One region of the Nevskia sp. genome, then DNA from elsewhere that is predicted to be linked to it. Evidence: riboswitches for the same ligand, from Rfam matches in the RefSeq annotation. Region 1 holds a riboswitch; the other holds the start of a gene.
The links. A riboswitch is a leader RNA that binds a small molecule or an ion and turns the genes downstream of it on or off. The one in region 1 is predicted to bind cobalamin.
Positions count from the first base shown of each region.

Region 2: linked by a shared signal. The riboswitch ahead of ACTIGJ_RS04295 (BLUF domain-containing protein) and the one ahead of ACTIGJ_RS08310 (TonB-dependent receptor domain-containing protein) in region 1 are both predicted to bind cobalamin.

Region 1 covers NZ_JBIMKV010000006.1:159,149-166,982, reverse strand. Annotated here, with positions in the region: gene ACTIGJ_RS08310 (TonB-dependent receptor domain-containing protein) at 1-1,670, opposite strand, end outside; cobalamin riboswitch at 1,733-1,979, opposite strand; gene ACTIGJ_RS08305 (inositol monophosphatase family protein) at 2,060-2,851, shown strand; gene ACTIGJ_RS08300 (SDR family oxidoreductase) at 2,880-3,680, shown strand; gene ACTIGJ_RS08295 (DUF4864 domain-containing protein) at 3,697-4,152, opposite strand; gene ACTIGJ_RS08290 (M48 family metallopeptidase) at 4,248-5,039, shown strand; gene ACTIGJ_RS08285 (ABC transporter ATP-binding protein) at 5,056-6,006, opposite strand; gene ACTIGJ_RS08280 (Dps family protein) at 6,115-6,636, opposite strand; gene ACTIGJ_RS08275 (SDR family oxidoreductase) at 6,746-7,711, opposite strand; gene ACTIGJ_RS08270 (lysophospholipid acyltransferase family protein) at 7,711-7,834, opposite strand, start outside.
Region 2 covers NZ_JBIMKV010000003.1:140,699-148,532, forward strand. Annotated here, with positions in the region: gene mutS (DNA mismatch repair protein MutS) at 1-98, shown strand, start outside; gene ACTIGJ_RS04275 (DUF2970 domain-containing protein) at 129-359, opposite strand; gene ACTIGJ_RS04280 (DUF2505 domain-containing protein) at 362-850, opposite strand; gene ACTIGJ_RS04285 (ABC1 kinase family protein) at 888-2,303, opposite strand; gene ACTIGJ_RS04290 (sigma-54-dependent transcriptional regulator) at 2,351-3,706, opposite strand; cobalamin riboswitch at 3,903-4,116, shown strand; gene ACTIGJ_RS04295 (BLUF domain-containing protein) at 4,256-5,500, shown strand; gene ACTIGJ_RS04300 (DUF885 domain-containing protein) at 5,526-7,328, opposite strand; gene ACTIGJ_RS04305 (ABC transporter permease) at 7,356-7,834, opposite strand, start outside.

The DNA of each region.
Region 1 (7,834 bases):
AGCACATCGGTCGCCAGATAGACGTTGCCGATGTCACGGCGCAGCTGCGCCGTGACGCTGCGGCGCGCGCGGCGCAGCAGCGGGCTGTCGTCGGAGCGGTCCTTCGGGTTCTGGATGATGCCGCTCAGGGTGCCGGACCACAGGCCGTCGGCGTACCGGTAGGTGGCTTCGAGGCCGGCGTTCTTGGCGCGGTCGACATTGACGGCACGGAAGCCGAAATCGATGTTGGCGTCGTTCGCGGGGTCGAACTGCACGCTGATCAGATCCCGGTAGCGGGTGCGGAAAGCCCGCAGGTCCCAGGTCTGGAACGTGCCCCAGCGCTGGCGAACGCCGACTTCGAGATTCAGCGAGCGTTCCGGGTCGAGATCCGGATTGCCGCCGAAGCCGAAGCGGTCGGTGGCGTCCGGCGCCCGGAAGCCGCTGCCGGCGGCGGCGATCAGGCTGGTGCCCAGCTGGGCGGTGCGTGGCAGGTCGTAGCCGTACTCGGCATTCCAGGTGAAGCGGCTGCCGAAGGCGTCGTGGTTCAGCAGGCTGCCGGCCAGCTGGAGATGGTGCTCGGCGCGGTCGTACTGCGTCTGCAGGAAGACGTTGTACAGATCGACCACCTGGTGGATCGTCGAGCCGAAGCTCAGCGCATCGACGCGCTCCTGCGACACCTGGCCGCCGAACAGCGCCCGCAGCTCCGGCAGCACGGTGACCGTGTTCTGCCAGTCGAGCATCGGCCGGATCGTGCGCACGGTGTCCGGCGACGTGTACTGGTGGATGCGGTCCTCGCCGCGGCTCAGGGTCAGCAGCGAGTCCCAGTTGTCGAGCAGCTGCGCCGCCGCCGACAGCGCCAGAACCTGGTTGCGGAACGCCTGCGCCGCCGGGTTCAGGCCGAACAGCGGGCTGCAGGAGTCGTAGGTCTCGACCTTGCCCTGGGTGTTGTAGGCGCGCGCCTCGAACAGCGCGATGCCGGCGTCGGCGCTGGCCTTGACGTTGACCGAGTTGTTGCGGAAGCCGCTCTTGTCCGGGCCGCCTTCGCAGGCGGACAGGCCATCGGTGCGCTGCTGTTCGGTCTGCACCGAGAAGCCGTAGGCGCCGATGCGGTTGGCGTAGCTGGCTGAGCCGTCGACGGTGCCGTAGGACCCGCCGCGGATGCTGGCGTCGATCTGCTGCGTCGAGGCACCGCGGGTGATGATGTTGATGACGCCGGCCAGCGCATCGGAGCCGTACAGCGTCGAGCGCGGACCCTTGACGATCTCGATGCGCTCGATCATGTCCGGCGCCAGGTTCTGCAGCGCCGCGCCACCGGCCGTCGCCGGGTTGACGCGGACGCCGTCGATCAGCACCAGCGTGTGGTTCGACTCGCCGCCGCGGATGAATGCCGAGGTCAGCTGGCCCGGGCCGCCGCTGCGGCCGATCTCGATGCCGGCATGGAAGCGCAGCAGCTCGGCGATGTCACCGGCCTGCGCGGCGAGGATCTGCGCGCGGTCGATGACGATGGTCGCCGCACCGATCCGCGACTGCGGCTGCGGTGTGCGGCTGGCGGTGACCAGCACCGGATCGAGCGCCACCGGCGCATCGGTGCTGCCGGCAGCCGGCGCCGGCGCGGTCGAGGAGGAAGGATTCTGCTGGGCAAGGCAAAGCGCAGGCGCTGCAACGAGCGCCGCCAACAACGCGGATTTCATCTGGAGTCTCCCGTGGCCTGCGTCCCCGCAAGCGCACTGATCGGAATACCTGCACACGGATGCATGCAGACCCGTTCCAGGCCGGTCTCCGGACTCATGGGCGAAGGCGCAATGCCGCGCGAGCCTTCCTTCGACGCCTTCCCGGATCGGGACACGATCCAGTGGCGGTGGCCGAAGCACTCCCATCTACCGTTGCGGGGGCAGTGCCGGGTTTGTCGATCCCGTGTGGCGGGGCGACGCACCGGCTTCCCGTTTAACCCTGACACCGTGTCGAGCGGGGTTCAGGGCACCTGCGAACGGCAATATGGTATCCCACCATACGATCTGCCTGCCGGGCGGGTCGCCGGGCACGGTTATCATTCGCCCCCGCGTTGCCCTGGAGTCCGCGCTTGACCGTCAGTCCCTACCTCGCCGCCGCCCTCGAGGCCGCCGAAGCCGCCGCCGCCGAGATCCGCCGCGCCTACCGCGGCCAGTTCGAGGTCGAGACCAAGGCCGATTCGAGCCCGGTGACCGAAGTCGACATCGCCGCCGAGCGGGTCATCAAGTCGGTGCTCAAGCAGCATTTCCCGGATCACGGTTTCTTCGGCGAGGAACTGGGCAAGGAGACCGGCGACAACCGCCACCTGTGGCTGATCGACCCGATCGACGGCACCAAGAGCTTCGTGCGCGGCTACCCGATGTTCTCGACCCAGATCGCGCTGATGAAGGACGGCGAACTGATCGTCGGCGTGTCGTCGGCGCCGTGCTGGGACGGCGCGCTCGGCGAAGTGGTTTATGCCGAACGCGGCCAGGGCGCCTGGTGCGACAACCAGCGGCTGACGATCGCCGGCACCGCGACGATCGCCAAGACCACGCTGTCGACCGGCAATCTCGCAAGGCTGGCCGCTAGCCCGGCCTGGGCGCGGCTGGGCGGGCTAATCGGCAAGGTCCACCGCATCCGTGGCTACGGAGATTTCCTGCATTACCACCTGCTGGCCTCCGGCCGCATCGATGCGGTGGTGGAATCCGACGTCAACATCCTCGACATCGCCGCACTCAGCGTCATCGTCCGCGAGGCCGGCGGCGTGTTCACCGATCTCGAAGGCCGGCCGCTGTCGCTGGCCACCACCAGTGTGCTGGCCGCCACGCCGGCGCTGCACCCGCAGCTGCTGGCCGAACTGGCCTGGACCGCGCCGGCCTGACCCCCTTCCCGATTGCCTGGAGCATCCGATGTACGACTACGCAAACAAGACCGTCTTCGTGTCCGGCGGCACCAGCGGCATCAATCTCGGCATCGCCCATGCGTTCGCCCAGGCCGGCGCCCGGGTGGTGGTGATGTCGCGCAAGCAGGACAAGGTCGACGCGGCGGTGGCGGCGCTGAAGGCGCACGGCGGCGAAGCCTTCGGCCACGCGGCGGATGTCCGCGACTACGCCGCTGTCGAGGCGGCGTTCAAGGACACCGCCACCCGCTTCGGCGCGATTGACGTGCTGGTTTCCGGCGCCGCCGGCAACTTCCCTGCGCCGGCCGTCGGCATCTCGCCGAACGGTTTCAAGTCCGTGGTCGACATCGACCTGCTCGGCACTTTCCACGTAGTGCGCGCGGCCTTTCCGTACCTGGCCAAACCGGGCGCTTCGGTGATCAACATCTCGGCGCCACAGGCCTGGATTCCGATGGACTTCCAGATGCACGTCTGCGCGGCCAAGGCCGGCGTCGACATGGTGACCCGGGTCGCGGCGCTCGAATGGGGCGCGGCCGGCATCCGCGTCAACTCCATCGCGCCGGGGCCGATCGAAGGCACCGAAGGCATGCGCCGGCTGGCGCCGAACGAGCGCGCCAACCAGCTGATCACCGACAGCGTGCCGCTGGGCTGCTATGGCACCACCGATGACATCGCCCAGGCGGCGCTGTGGCTGTCGAGCCCGCTGGCCCGCTACGTGACCGGCGTGGTGCTGGCCGTCGACGGCGGCTGGTCGCTGGGCGGTGTGTCGGCAATGAGCATGGGGCTCAAGAAGGCGATGACCGGCGGCTGAGCGCCGCGCGTCCGCGTCAGGTCGACACTTCCGGGTCGTCCGGCGCCTGCAGCACGCTGTCGGTCATCCAGCAGTCCTTGAATTCGCCGTCCAGCTGCTTCGACAGCTGGAACACGTAGCGATGTCGCCGGCCTTCGCGGTCGATCAGCTCGACGCCCTGCAGCGCGATGTCGCCCTGCATGATCAGCGGCGCCAGCGTGCTGCTGCGGTGGTTCAGCAGTGCCGGGTAGCCTTCGCGGATCATCGCCGCGAAGCGCTTCAGCGGCCCGGTCAGGCTGCGGTTGCCCGGCGAGGCGAAGCCGAACACCACCGCCATCCCGGCATCGCGCTGCGGCTGGTCGACCCGTGCCAGCGCCGCCAGCTGCAGCTGCACGACGGCGGCCGGGTTCAGCGCCGGATCGGGTTTCGGCTGCAGCGGACCGCCGGCGGCCGATGCGCTGCCGGCCAGCAGCAGCCAGAGCAGGGGAATCAAGCGCGGCAGGATCGGTCTCATCGCGGCGGCAACCTCGTACACTGAAAGACAATGGCTGGTCGCGAATATAGCGCGGCCCCGGAGACCCTCCCCCGATGCGCAAACCGTCAAGAAATCTCGTGCTGTCAGGCCTCGCGATCACCGCGCTGGCCGCCTGCGCGACCTCGCCGCTGGGCCGTTCGCAGCTCAAGCTGGTATCGGACAGCGAGCTGAACCAGCTCGGCGCCACCGCGTTCCAGGAAACCGCGAAGAAAACGCCGGTGACCAGCGATGGCCGCACCACGGCCTACGTCAACTGCGTGGCCAACGCGATCACCCGGGAAGTCGGCGGCACCTGGGAAGTGAAGGTGTTCGACTCCAAGGACGTCAACGCCTTCGCGCTGCCGGGCGGCAAGATCGGCGTCTACACCGGCCTGCTGGCGATCACCGAAACGCCGGACCAGCTGGCGGCGGTGATCGGCCACGAGGTGGCCCACGTGATCGCCGGCCATTCCAACGAGCGGGTGTCGCAGCAGCAGGTCACCAGCGTCGGCCTGACGATGGCGCAGGTGCTGGTCGGTGGCGGTGTCGGTGGCGACACGCTGATGTCGGCGCTCGGCGCCGGCGCCCAGTACGGCGTGCTGCTGCCGTTTTCGCGCGCTCACGAAAGCGAGGCCGACCTGCTCGGGCTCGACTACATGGCCAAGGCCGGCTTTGATCCGCGACAAGCGGCGGCGCTGTGGCGGAACATGGCCAAGTCCGGCGGGCAGAAGCCGCCGGAGTTCGCGTCCAGCCATCCGTCCGACGAAACCCGCATCCGCCAGATCGAAGGCCGCCTGCCGCAGGACGTGCCGGTCTACGTGCAGGCGCTGGCCAACGGCCGGCGCCCGGACTGCAAGCGGGTCTGAACCGCTGCCGGAACGATCAGCCGCCGGCGGCCACGAAATGGCAGGCGGCGTACTGGTCGGCGCCGTCGACCTTGCGCAGGCCCGGCACGCTCTGCACGCAGGCGTGCTCGACCAGCGGGCAGCGCGGATGGAACACGCAGCCCATCGGCGGCTGGCCCGGATCGGCGGCGCCACCGAGCCGCTTGCGGCGCTTCGGCGCGCTGCCGTCCGGGTCGATCACCGGCGCCGCCTCGAGCAGCGCGCGTGTGTACGGGTGGCGCGGCCGCTCGTAGAGATCGTCGGCGCGGCCCTGCTCCATCACCTTGCCGAGGTACATCACCAGCACGCGGTCGGCCAGCTGCCGGACCACGGCCAGGTCGTGGGCGATGAAGATCATCGCCAGTTGCCGTTCCTGGGCGAGATCGGCCAGCAGGTTGATGATCTGCGCCTGGATCGAGACATCGAGCGCCGACACCGGCTCGTCGCAGATCAGCAGTTTCGGTTCGACGATCAGCGCCCGGGCGATGCCGACCCGCTGGCCCTGGCCGCCGGACAGTTCGCTGGCGCGGCGATCGGCAAGCTCCTCGCCCAGGCCGACGCGGGCCAGCAGCGCCCGCGCCCGTGCCTTGCGCTCATCGGCCGGCAGCTCCGGCATCAGCGCCTTGAGCGGTTCGGCGACGATGTCGAGCACCTTCATCTTCGGGCTCAGCGACCCCAGCGGGTCCTGGAACACCAGCTGCACGTCGCGGCGCAGCGGCTTCCACTGCTTGCGGTTCAGGCCGATCAGCTCCTGTCCCTGGTAGCGGATCGAGCCGGCGCTGGCCGCCTGCAGCCCGACCAGCGTGCGCGCCAGCGTGGACTTGCCGCAGCCGGATTCCCCGACGATGCCGAGGATCTCGCCCGGCTGCAGGTCGAAGTGCAGATCGTCGATCGCTTTCACGGCCAGCGACCGCGTCCACGGCAGCAGGCCCCGTTTCGGGTAATGCACCCGGAGGCGGCGGACGGACAGGAGCGGAGCAGAAGCCATGGAAATCGACGAGCAAGAAAAAGGCCGACGTGATCGCCGGCCTCTGATTTTACCGCCAGTGCCGCCCGATCATTCGAGCAGCGAGCGCAGCATCCAGGCGGTCTTCTCGTGCAGCTGCAGACGCTGGGTCAGCAGGTCGGCGGTCGGTTCGTCGCTGGCCTTGTCGGCCAGCGGGAACACCGAACGCGCCGTCTTGGCGCAGGCTTCGTGGCCCTTGACCAGCTTCTTGACCATGTCCATCGCCGCCGGCACGCCTTCGTCTTCCTCGATGCTCGACAGCTTGGCGTACTGCGCATAGGTGCCCGGCGCCGGGAAGCCGAGCGCGCGGATGCGTTCGGCGACCAGGTCGACCGCCAGCGCCGCTTCGGTGTACTGGGTCTCGAACATCAGGTGCAGCGTGTTGAACATCGGCCCGGTCACGTTCCAGTGGAAGTTGTGGGTCTTCAGGTACAACGTGTATTCGTCGGCGAGCAGCCGGGACAGGCCGGCGGCAATCGCTTCGCGGTCGGACTTGGAGATGCCGATGTCGATGCCGGCGGCGCCCGGGGCGCTGGTCTTGCCGGCCTTCGGCTTCTTGTTTTCCTTGCTCATGCAGAACTCCTGGGGCGGGTGGAATGCGGTAGCAGCATAGCGGTCTGACCGCGTCCCGCCAGCCTGCGTTCGATCGGCATTTCCGATCGATGCGATAGCCCCGTGCGCCTCAGTCGGTGACCAGCTTCTGCTTGCGGTAGTAGGTGAAGATGTCGTTCAGGTTGCGGCGCGGCCGCCAGCCGAAGGTGTCGCGGAACAGCCGGCCGTCGAGGATCACCGGGTACTTGAAGTAGTTGATCAGGTACGGCGGGAAGAAGGCGTTCCAGTTCAGCATCGAGGCCACCAGCTTCGGCAGGCTGGGCGGCACGCTGAGCACCGGCAACCGCCGGCAGCCGCACTGGCTGACCGCTTCCTGGTACGGCACGTAGTCGTCCGGCGCCACGTTGTAGATGCCCGGCTTGTTGGCTTCGAAGGCCAGCACCATCGCCTCGGTCATGTCATCGACATGCAGGAACTGCATCAGCGGCGAGAAGCCGAGCAGCACCGGCGCGACCTTGCGCGACAGCAGGATCGACATGCTGTTGCGCACCCCCGGGCCGAGCACGTTGCAGGGCCGCAAGATGGTGATGTTCAGCTCCGGGTGCTTCCACAGGTAGATGTTGGCGAGGCTTTCCAGCTCCACCGAATCGACCAGGTCCTGGGTCACTTCGCTGGCCTTCAGCGGCGCATCCTCGTCGATCAGCGCCGGGTTGTAGGCGGAGGCGCCGTAGACGAAGTAGGTGGAGTGGATCATCACCTGCCCGACCTTGTACTTGCGGCACAGCTCCAGCAGCCGCTTGCAGCCCAGCACGTTGGCGTTGTAACGCTGCTGGCGGGTTTTCTCGTGCGCGAAGATGCGGCCGATGTGAATCACCGCATCGATCTTGTGGCTGGCGAAGATATCCTCGAAGCCGCGCTTGTGCAGTTCCACGAGATAGCTCGGGATGCCGGCATCGGTCTCGACCTTGCGGCGGAAATCCACCGCGATGACGTGGTAGCGGCCGTGCAGGCGCGCGATCACGCGCTTGGCCAGCGAGCCGGCAGCGCCGGTCACCAGCACGGTCTTCTTCGCTGCGGCGGGGGTTCGGCTGGCCATCAGTAGACGCTCGTACGTTCATCGAGGCCGACCTGGATCAGCCGGCGCAGTTCCGCTTTCACGGCTTCCACCTGTTCGCTCACCTCGTGCTCGCTGGCCGCCGGGTCGAAGACCATCGGCTTG
Region 2 (7,834 bases), on a different contig from region 1:
AGTCGCCGGCCTTGGCCCTGCTCGACACGCTCGACCCGGACGCTTTGAGCCCGCGCGATGCGCTCGAAGCGCTGTACCGACTCAAGAAGGCGCGCTGAACACCACGCCGCATGGGCCGGCGTACGGCGCTAGACGCCGGCGTCGCGCAGCAACAGCTTGACGATCGCCAGCAGGCTGAGCACGAACACCACGGTCAGCACGATGGCGACGATGATGAACACCATCGGCTTGCCGGCGGAGAAATCGCGTACCCGGTTCCGGTGGCTCTGCACGCCGAAGAACGAGGCGAGCACGCTGAGGATGGTGTCGATCAGCGACGGCGGCCGGACCGGCGGCGGTGTCGAAGGCGATTCGCTCACGTTCAGTAGTCCGCCAGCAACTTGTTGCTGAGCACCATGTCGGCGGCCGACTTGGCGCGGATGTCGTCGGCGATCAGCTTTTCCAGCTTGCCGCCGAGCAGCGGAATCGAGCAGCTGACATTCCAGCTGAAGGTGTTGCTGGCGTTCGGGCTGCCGCCGACCTTCATGTCGGCACTGATCTTCAGCGGCACACCCTTCAGCTCGATCTCCAGACGGCCGACGCCGGTCTTGAGATTCCAGGTGTCCTGCTGGATCACCGTGTTGTACTCGCCGAGGATCTTCTTCGCGAAGTCCGGCATCGGGATGTCGGACCGCTGCTGCGAACGGTGACGGATGCGGAAGCTGTCGCCCTTCAGCTCGCACTCCAGCACCTCGAAGTCCTTCACGCCATCGAGCGTCTGGTACTTGCGCTCGAAGTAGCCGCGGTCCGAATACATCTTCAGCACCGAGGCGGCAGGCTTGTTCAGCTGGTGGGTTTCATCGAATTTCATCGGGTCTCGTCTCGACAGGTGAACGGCAGATGGACGCTCAGGCGGCGTCCTTGATGGCGGCGAGCGTGCGGAACAGCGCAGCCCGGGCGTTGAGTTCGACATCCAGCGTGGCCAGCATGATGAACACGCCGCCGAGCCGGCGATGCAGGAACACGATCTCGCGCGGCGGCACACGGAAATAGCGCGACAGCGCATTGCGCGCCGCGACATTGGCGGCCCGCATCGGCAGCCGGCTCGCCCCCCAGCGGTATTCGCCGGCGGCGTTGCGCAGTTCCTTCGGCGTGCGCGGATCGTCGGCGGTGTTGAACGGCTCGGTAATCAGCTCGCACATGTCGAGGAAATCGTTCTTCACCTGATCCGGGAACTGTCCCTGCATCAGGCCGATGTCGATCGCACCTTTCAGCGCCCGTGGCCGGTCCTGAAGCGCCGCGCCAGCGACCAGTTCGCCATAGGCATCGATGAAGCCGCGTTCGAATTCGCGGGTGGCGCCGAAGTCCAGCAGCACGATCCGGTCGTCTTCCTCGCGCTCGCCAAGCCGGAACCGGTAGTTGCCGAAGTTCGGATCGCTCTGCACCACGCCCCAGTCAAAGAACTCCTCCAGGAACAGATCGAGGAAGGCGGCGCCGAAGCGGTTGCGGCGGGCCTGCGACAGCGCCATCAGCGCCGGATCGCGGACCGCGACGCCGCGCTCGTAGGTGGTGGTCAGCACTGCGTCGGCGGAGTACTCGCGCAGCACGCGCGGCACGACGAAGCGCGGGTCGTTCGCCAGCCGGCGCGCAAAGCCCTCGGTGAACTCGGCCTCGGCGCGGTAGTCGACCTCGCGCCGGAGCATGTCGCGAACCTCGGCGAAGGTCGGCTCCAGATCGATTTCCTTCGGCGCCAGCCGGGTCATCGCCAGCAGCCGCGACAGGGTGCGGATGTCGCTGTCGATCGAATCGGCGACGCCGGGATACTGGATCTTGACCACCAGCTCCAGGCCATCCGACTTGCGCAGCGCCCGGTGCGCCTGGCCGAGGCTGGCAGCGGCGATCGGATCAGGGTCCACCTCCAGCTCGGCCAGCTGCTTGCGGCCGAGGCTGCGTTCGAGCGCCGGGCCCACCACCTTCCAGTCGACCGGCGGCGTGTCGTCCTGCAGGCTGGCCAGCACTTCGACCGCTTCCTCGGGCAGGAAATACTGGCCGAACAGCGACATCATCTGGCCGGCCTTCATGACGCTGCCCTTGAGCTTGCCCAGCTCGTCGGCCAGCACCTGCGCCTGCTGGCGATAGAACGCCCGGTTGGCGTCGGTCTTCTCGACCTCGCCCCGGAAGATGTTCATCAGCGAATGGGCGACGATCTTGGTGCCGGCGCCGAAGCCGAGCTTGGTCAGCGCGATGTTGCGTTCGAACGGGCGGGTCTTCAGCGATGACAGGCTGGGCTTGTGCGGCGGCTTGTTCGAGGAATCGGAATCCATTGACCGGCAGGCAACCCTGGTGCGTTCTCGGTGAACAGTTGCGCATTCTACCGGCTGTCGGGCTTGTCTCCGGCGATCCCGAAACGCTCCATGCGCCGGTACAGCGCCTGCCGTGACAGGCCCAGAGACTGCGCCGCCCGGCTGACCATGCCGCCGGCCCTGGCCAGCGCAGCCAGCACCGCTTCCCGCGAAGGATCGTCGAGCGAGCGCGCCGCCGGCCGGGGCTGCACCTGCAGGCCGAGATCCGCCGGCTGGATCAGCGCCTCCCGGCACAGCAGCCGGGCGCGCTCCAGCACGTTCTTCAGCTCCCTAACATTGCCCGGCCAGCTGTGCTGGTGCAGCAGCTCGCGGGCCTCGGCGGACAGGCGCACGCCGCTGTCCTCGAGGAAGGCCTCGGCCAGCGCATCGACATCATCGATCCGTTCGGCAAGCGGCGGCAGCTGCAGTTCGATGACGTTAAGCCGGTAGTACAGGTCTTCGCGGAAGCGGCCGTCGCGGATCATCTGCGGCAGGTCCGAATTGGTCGCGCTCAGCACCCGCACGCGCGCCTTGCGGATGCGGTTCGAGCCGAGCCGCTGGTAGTCGCCGGTCTCCAGCACCCGCAGCAGCTTGACCTGCCCCGCCAGCGGCAGGTTGCCGATCTCATCCAGAAACAGCGTGCCGCCATCGGCCTGTTCGAAACGGCCTTCGCGGGCGCGCGTCGAACCGGTGTAGGCGCCGGCCTCCGCCCCGAACAGCTCGGCCTCGGCCAGTTCGCTCGGCAGCGCACCGCAGTTGACCGCCACGAACGGCCCGGCCTTGACCGCCGAATTGACGTGGATGATCTGGGCGATGCGCTCCTTGCCGGCGCCGTTCGGCCCGGTGATCAGCACCGGCGCGTTCGAGCGGGCGATCTGGCAGGCCATCGTCACCACTCGCTCGGTGGCATCGGCGGCATAGACCAGGCCGCAAAGATCGAAGCGCGCCGCCAGCTGCTCGCGCCTGCGGTTGCGCTCGGTGCGGCGGCGGCTGGCATCGCGGGACGCTTCCGCCAGCTCCAGCAGGTTTTCGACGGTGGCCAGCAGCTTGGCATCGTCCCAGGGCTTGGCCAAGTAGTCCGCCGCGCCGGCCTTGACCAGTTCGACGGCCGTGGCCAGATCAGTCCAGGCGGTCAGCAAGATCACCGGCAGATCCGGGTTGCGGGCGCGGATGGCGTGGAACAGCGCCGCGCCTTCGGCACCGGAGGTGGTGTCGGCAGTGAAGTTCATGTCGGCCACCACCAGGCTGACCGGCGTGCGGCTCAGCAGCTCCAGCCCGACGTCCGGCGAGGCGGCCGTCAACGCCTGGATGTCGTGCAGCGAGAACAGCAGGCTCAGCGCCTCGCAGACCCCGGGGTTGTCGTCGATGATCAGGATGGTGCGCATGGCGATTCGGGCGCGGCGGCTGGTCGCCGTATTGTCGTCGAAGCCGCCCCACCGGCGCTCCTGATGGCAGCCATGCGGCTGTACCGGGGCTCAGGATGGAGGCCACGATGATCCGCGCAGCCGCCTTGTCCAAACTGTCAGATAAGCGTGGAAAATGCTGTCGTCAATTCGTCTTGACAAATTTCCGGCCGACGGGCCAACCTGCGGTCGCTTCGGTCATTCGGGGGCCGTCATTCCCGGATGCCAAGAGGGAATCCGGTGCGCTGGTCGACAGTCATTCCGGAGCTGCCCCCGCAACTGTAAGCGGTGAGTTCGCGTTCCACGCACGCCACGGGTGCCTCGGCATCGGGAAGGCCGCAACGCAACGACGACCCGCAAGCCAGGAGACCTGCCGACGCAAGAACAATAGTCCTCGGGCGGGGTGCACCGGCCGGACGCTTTCCCGATACTGGCGAACGCCAGCACCGGGGCGCGTTTGCCGGGCTGCTCGGGACAACAGTGCTGAGGGGACTCACCGTGCAGACATCACGCTCATCGACAACTGAATCCTTGCGACTCCGCGACACCGTCGCGCCCGACCTCTGGTCGCTGGTCTACCACAGCCAGTCGCGACGGCCGATGTCCGATGACGACCTCGCCGGTCTCCAGCGCGCCGCCGCCGAACGCAATCGCGCTGAAGGGCTGACCGGCCTGCTGATCTATGACAACGGCCGCTTCTTCCAGTGGCTCGAAGGCCCGGAGGAAGGCCTCGAAAAAGTCTGGCAGTCGATCCAGCGCGACCCTCGCCATGGCGCCATCGACCTGCTCGGCCGCACGCAGACGCCGGTGCGCTGCTTCGGCGAATGGGACATGAAGCTGTCGACCCGCAGCCTGACGCAGGAGAAGACCAACTCCGGCTTCATTCACCTGCCGCCGACGCTGATCGACACGCTGAACCGTCGCCCGCATGCCGCAGCCGAACTGCTGGCATCGATGGCGATCCGCTCGCCGGTGGTGATTGCCCGCGAGCCGCTGCTGGCCGCGTCCGGCGGCCGCTCACCCTCGCCGCGACCGAAGCACGATGTCCTCAAGAACGTCGTCGAATCGGTGCTGGTGCCGCAGCTCGCGGCCCTGCATGTCGACAGCGCCACGCTGCCGATCGTCGACCCGCGCATCGCCGAACTCGCCCGCCTGCTGGTCGCCACTGATCCGGAAAGCGGCCTGGCGCGGATGGCCGAGCTGCAGGCGCTGTCGCAGTCGATCAGCGTGCTGTGCCGCGATCTCTACGAGCCGCTGGCACGCAGCCTCGGCGATTTGTGGATCGACGATGACTGCACCGAGCTGGAGATGACCGTGGCGCTGTGCCGGGTGCAGTCGGCAATGCGCCAGTCGACCAGCGCTGCGCAACGGCTGCCGGTGGCGAATCTTCCGGCCGTACTGGTCACGCCACAGCCGGGCGAGCTGCATCGGCTTGGCGCCAGCCTCGACGCCGAAGTGCTGTGGCAGGCCGGCTGGAACACGCAGTACGAGGCACCCGCCACCGACGCAGCGCTCGAACAGCTGGTGGCCGACACCTGGTTCGATGCGCTCGACCTGTCGCTCAGCGCCTCGCTGCACCGCGAACAGTGGCTGCCGCGCATGGCGCAGACCATCCGCCAGGTTCGCGATGCCTCGCGCAATCCTCAGCTGGTGGTGGTGGTCGGCGGCCGGGTGTTCCACGAACGCGAGGAAACCGGCACCGACATCGGCGCCGACGCCGGCAACCGTTCGGCACCGCTGCTGGCGGCCAAGATCATGGCGTCGCTGAAGCGCTGAGCGGCGACCACGCCCTGCCAGCGGCTCAGCGCGAGGTCATCAGCCAGTGGTGCACGCGCTCGCTGAGCGCATCCAGCGGCAGCGCGCCACCGCCGAGCACCACATCGTGGAACTGGCGGATATCGAAGCGATCGCCAAGCGAGGCCTTCGCCTCCTCGCGCAGTGCCAGGATGCGTAGCTGGCCGAGCTTGTAGGCCAGCGCCTGGCCAGGCCAGGCGATGTAGCGATCGGTTTCCGACTGCAGGTCCGGTTCGTCGTCCGAGGAATGGGCGTGGAACCAGTCGACCATCTGCTGGCGCGTCCAGTGCTGGTCGTGCACGCCGGTATCGAGCACCAGGCGATTGGCGCGCAGCAGCTCGTCTGACAGGCGGCCGTAGTCGCTGAGCGGCTCGGTGTAGAAGCCGACGTCCTTGCCGAGCTGCTCCGAATACAGCGCCCAGCCCTCGACATAGGCCGTGTAGCCGCCCTGCTGCCGGAACGGCGGCAGCTCCGGCAAGGTCTGCGCGATCGACACCTGCATGTGATGGCCGGGCGAGCCTTCGTGGTAGGCGGTGGATTCGATGGTCAGCAGCGAGCGATGGGCGAAATCGCCGGTGTTCACATAGATCAGGCCGGGCCGCTTGCCGTCCGGCGAGCCTTGCAGGTACGACGCACCCGGCGCTTCCTGCTCGCGGTAGGCCTCGACCGCGCGCACCTGCACCGCCGACTTCGGCAGCAGGCCGAACAACTTCGGCAGCATCGGCGCCATCTGCGCGTTGTACTGCCGGTAGCGGTCGAGAATCTGTTCCGGCGAACTGGCGAAGGTGTCGCGATCCTGCTTCAGCGCCGCACGGAAGCTGGCCAGATCGTCATAGCCGAAGCGCCGTGCAATGGTCGTCTGCTCGGCCTCGATACGCGCCACTTCCTGGAGCCCCAGTTCGTGGATCGCCTTCGGGCTCAGGTCGGTGCTGGTCTGGCTGCGCACCAGATAGCGATACAGCGCGTCGCCGTTCGGCAGCGCCCAGATGCCGGGCTGCAGCCGCCCGTGCGGGGCGTAGTCGCGGCGGACGAACTGCGCCAGCCGCCGGTAGGCCGGACGCACCTTGCCGTCGATCGCGGCGACGATCGCCGCCTTGAGCCGGGCGCGATCGGCAGCCGCAATGCCCTCCGGCATCCGCGCCAGCGGCGACGCGAAAGCGCTGTCGAGCCCCGCCGGCCGGGCGATCGACTCGCACTGCACGGCCACCTTCTCGAGCAGGAACTTCGGCGGCACCAGCCCGGCGGCGAGACCGGCGCGCGACAGCGCGATCAGCTGTTCGATCTGCGCCGGCATCGCGTTCAGGCGCGCCAGCCAGTCTTCGTAGTGCCGCACGCTGTCGGTCGGCACCACGGCAGCGAACTGCGGGTATTGCAGCTGCGCGCCGTTGGTCTGGTCCAGCGGCATCAGGTTCAGCTTCAGCCGCAGGCTTTCCAGCGCATCGCGCAGCTGATCGATCATCAGCGTGCGGTTCAGCTGCTCGACCTCCGGAAAGTCGCGGCTGTCGATGGCCTCGAAGCGCGCCAGCCAGTTCGCCAGCGAGGCCTGCCGCGCGGCGCTGGCGGCCAGCGAGTTGTCGCTCCAGCGATCGTTGTAGCGGTCATCGCCCAGCACGGTCGCGAATTCCGGGCTTTGCCGCAGCGTGTCCTGCCACTGTTCCGCGAGCAGCTGGTCGAGCGCCTGCCGGCGGGCTTCCAGCGTCGGCGCCGGATCGGCGGCGCGTGCATCTGGAACACGCAGCCAGACGCTGCCGAGCAGCAGAAGCAGCACGGAAAGGACGCGGCGCGCACGGCAGGTCATCGGCTGGAGCATGGAATCAGATCAGGGTGGCGGGTGGCGTCAGACCGAGCGTGTCGCCATCGCCGGCGGCACCCGGGATGCGCGCCGCGCCGGCCCCAGCACGGCCAGCTGACCGAGCAGCCACAAGCTCAGGCAGCCGACCGGAACGTAGTACCACGGCATCGCCTGGGTCTGGTAGTGACGGATCAGCCAGACGTTGAAGCCGTAGGCCAGCGCCGTACCGAGCAGCAGCCCGATGCTGGTGATGACGAAGTTCTCGGCCAGGAAGTAGCGCAGGATCGCGCCGCGCGTCGCGCCCAGCGCACGCCGGGTGCCGATCTGCTTGGTCCGCTGCGTGACCCAGAAGCTGGCCATGCCGACGATGCCGAGCGCGGTGATGACCAGCAGCGAGGCGATCACCACACCGAGGATGATCATCATCGCCCGGTCACCGGCATAGGCCTCGGCGCGCACCTTCTCGAGCGTCTTGCCTTCGCGGACGATGCGGCTCGGATTGATCTCGGCCAGCTTCGCCTCGG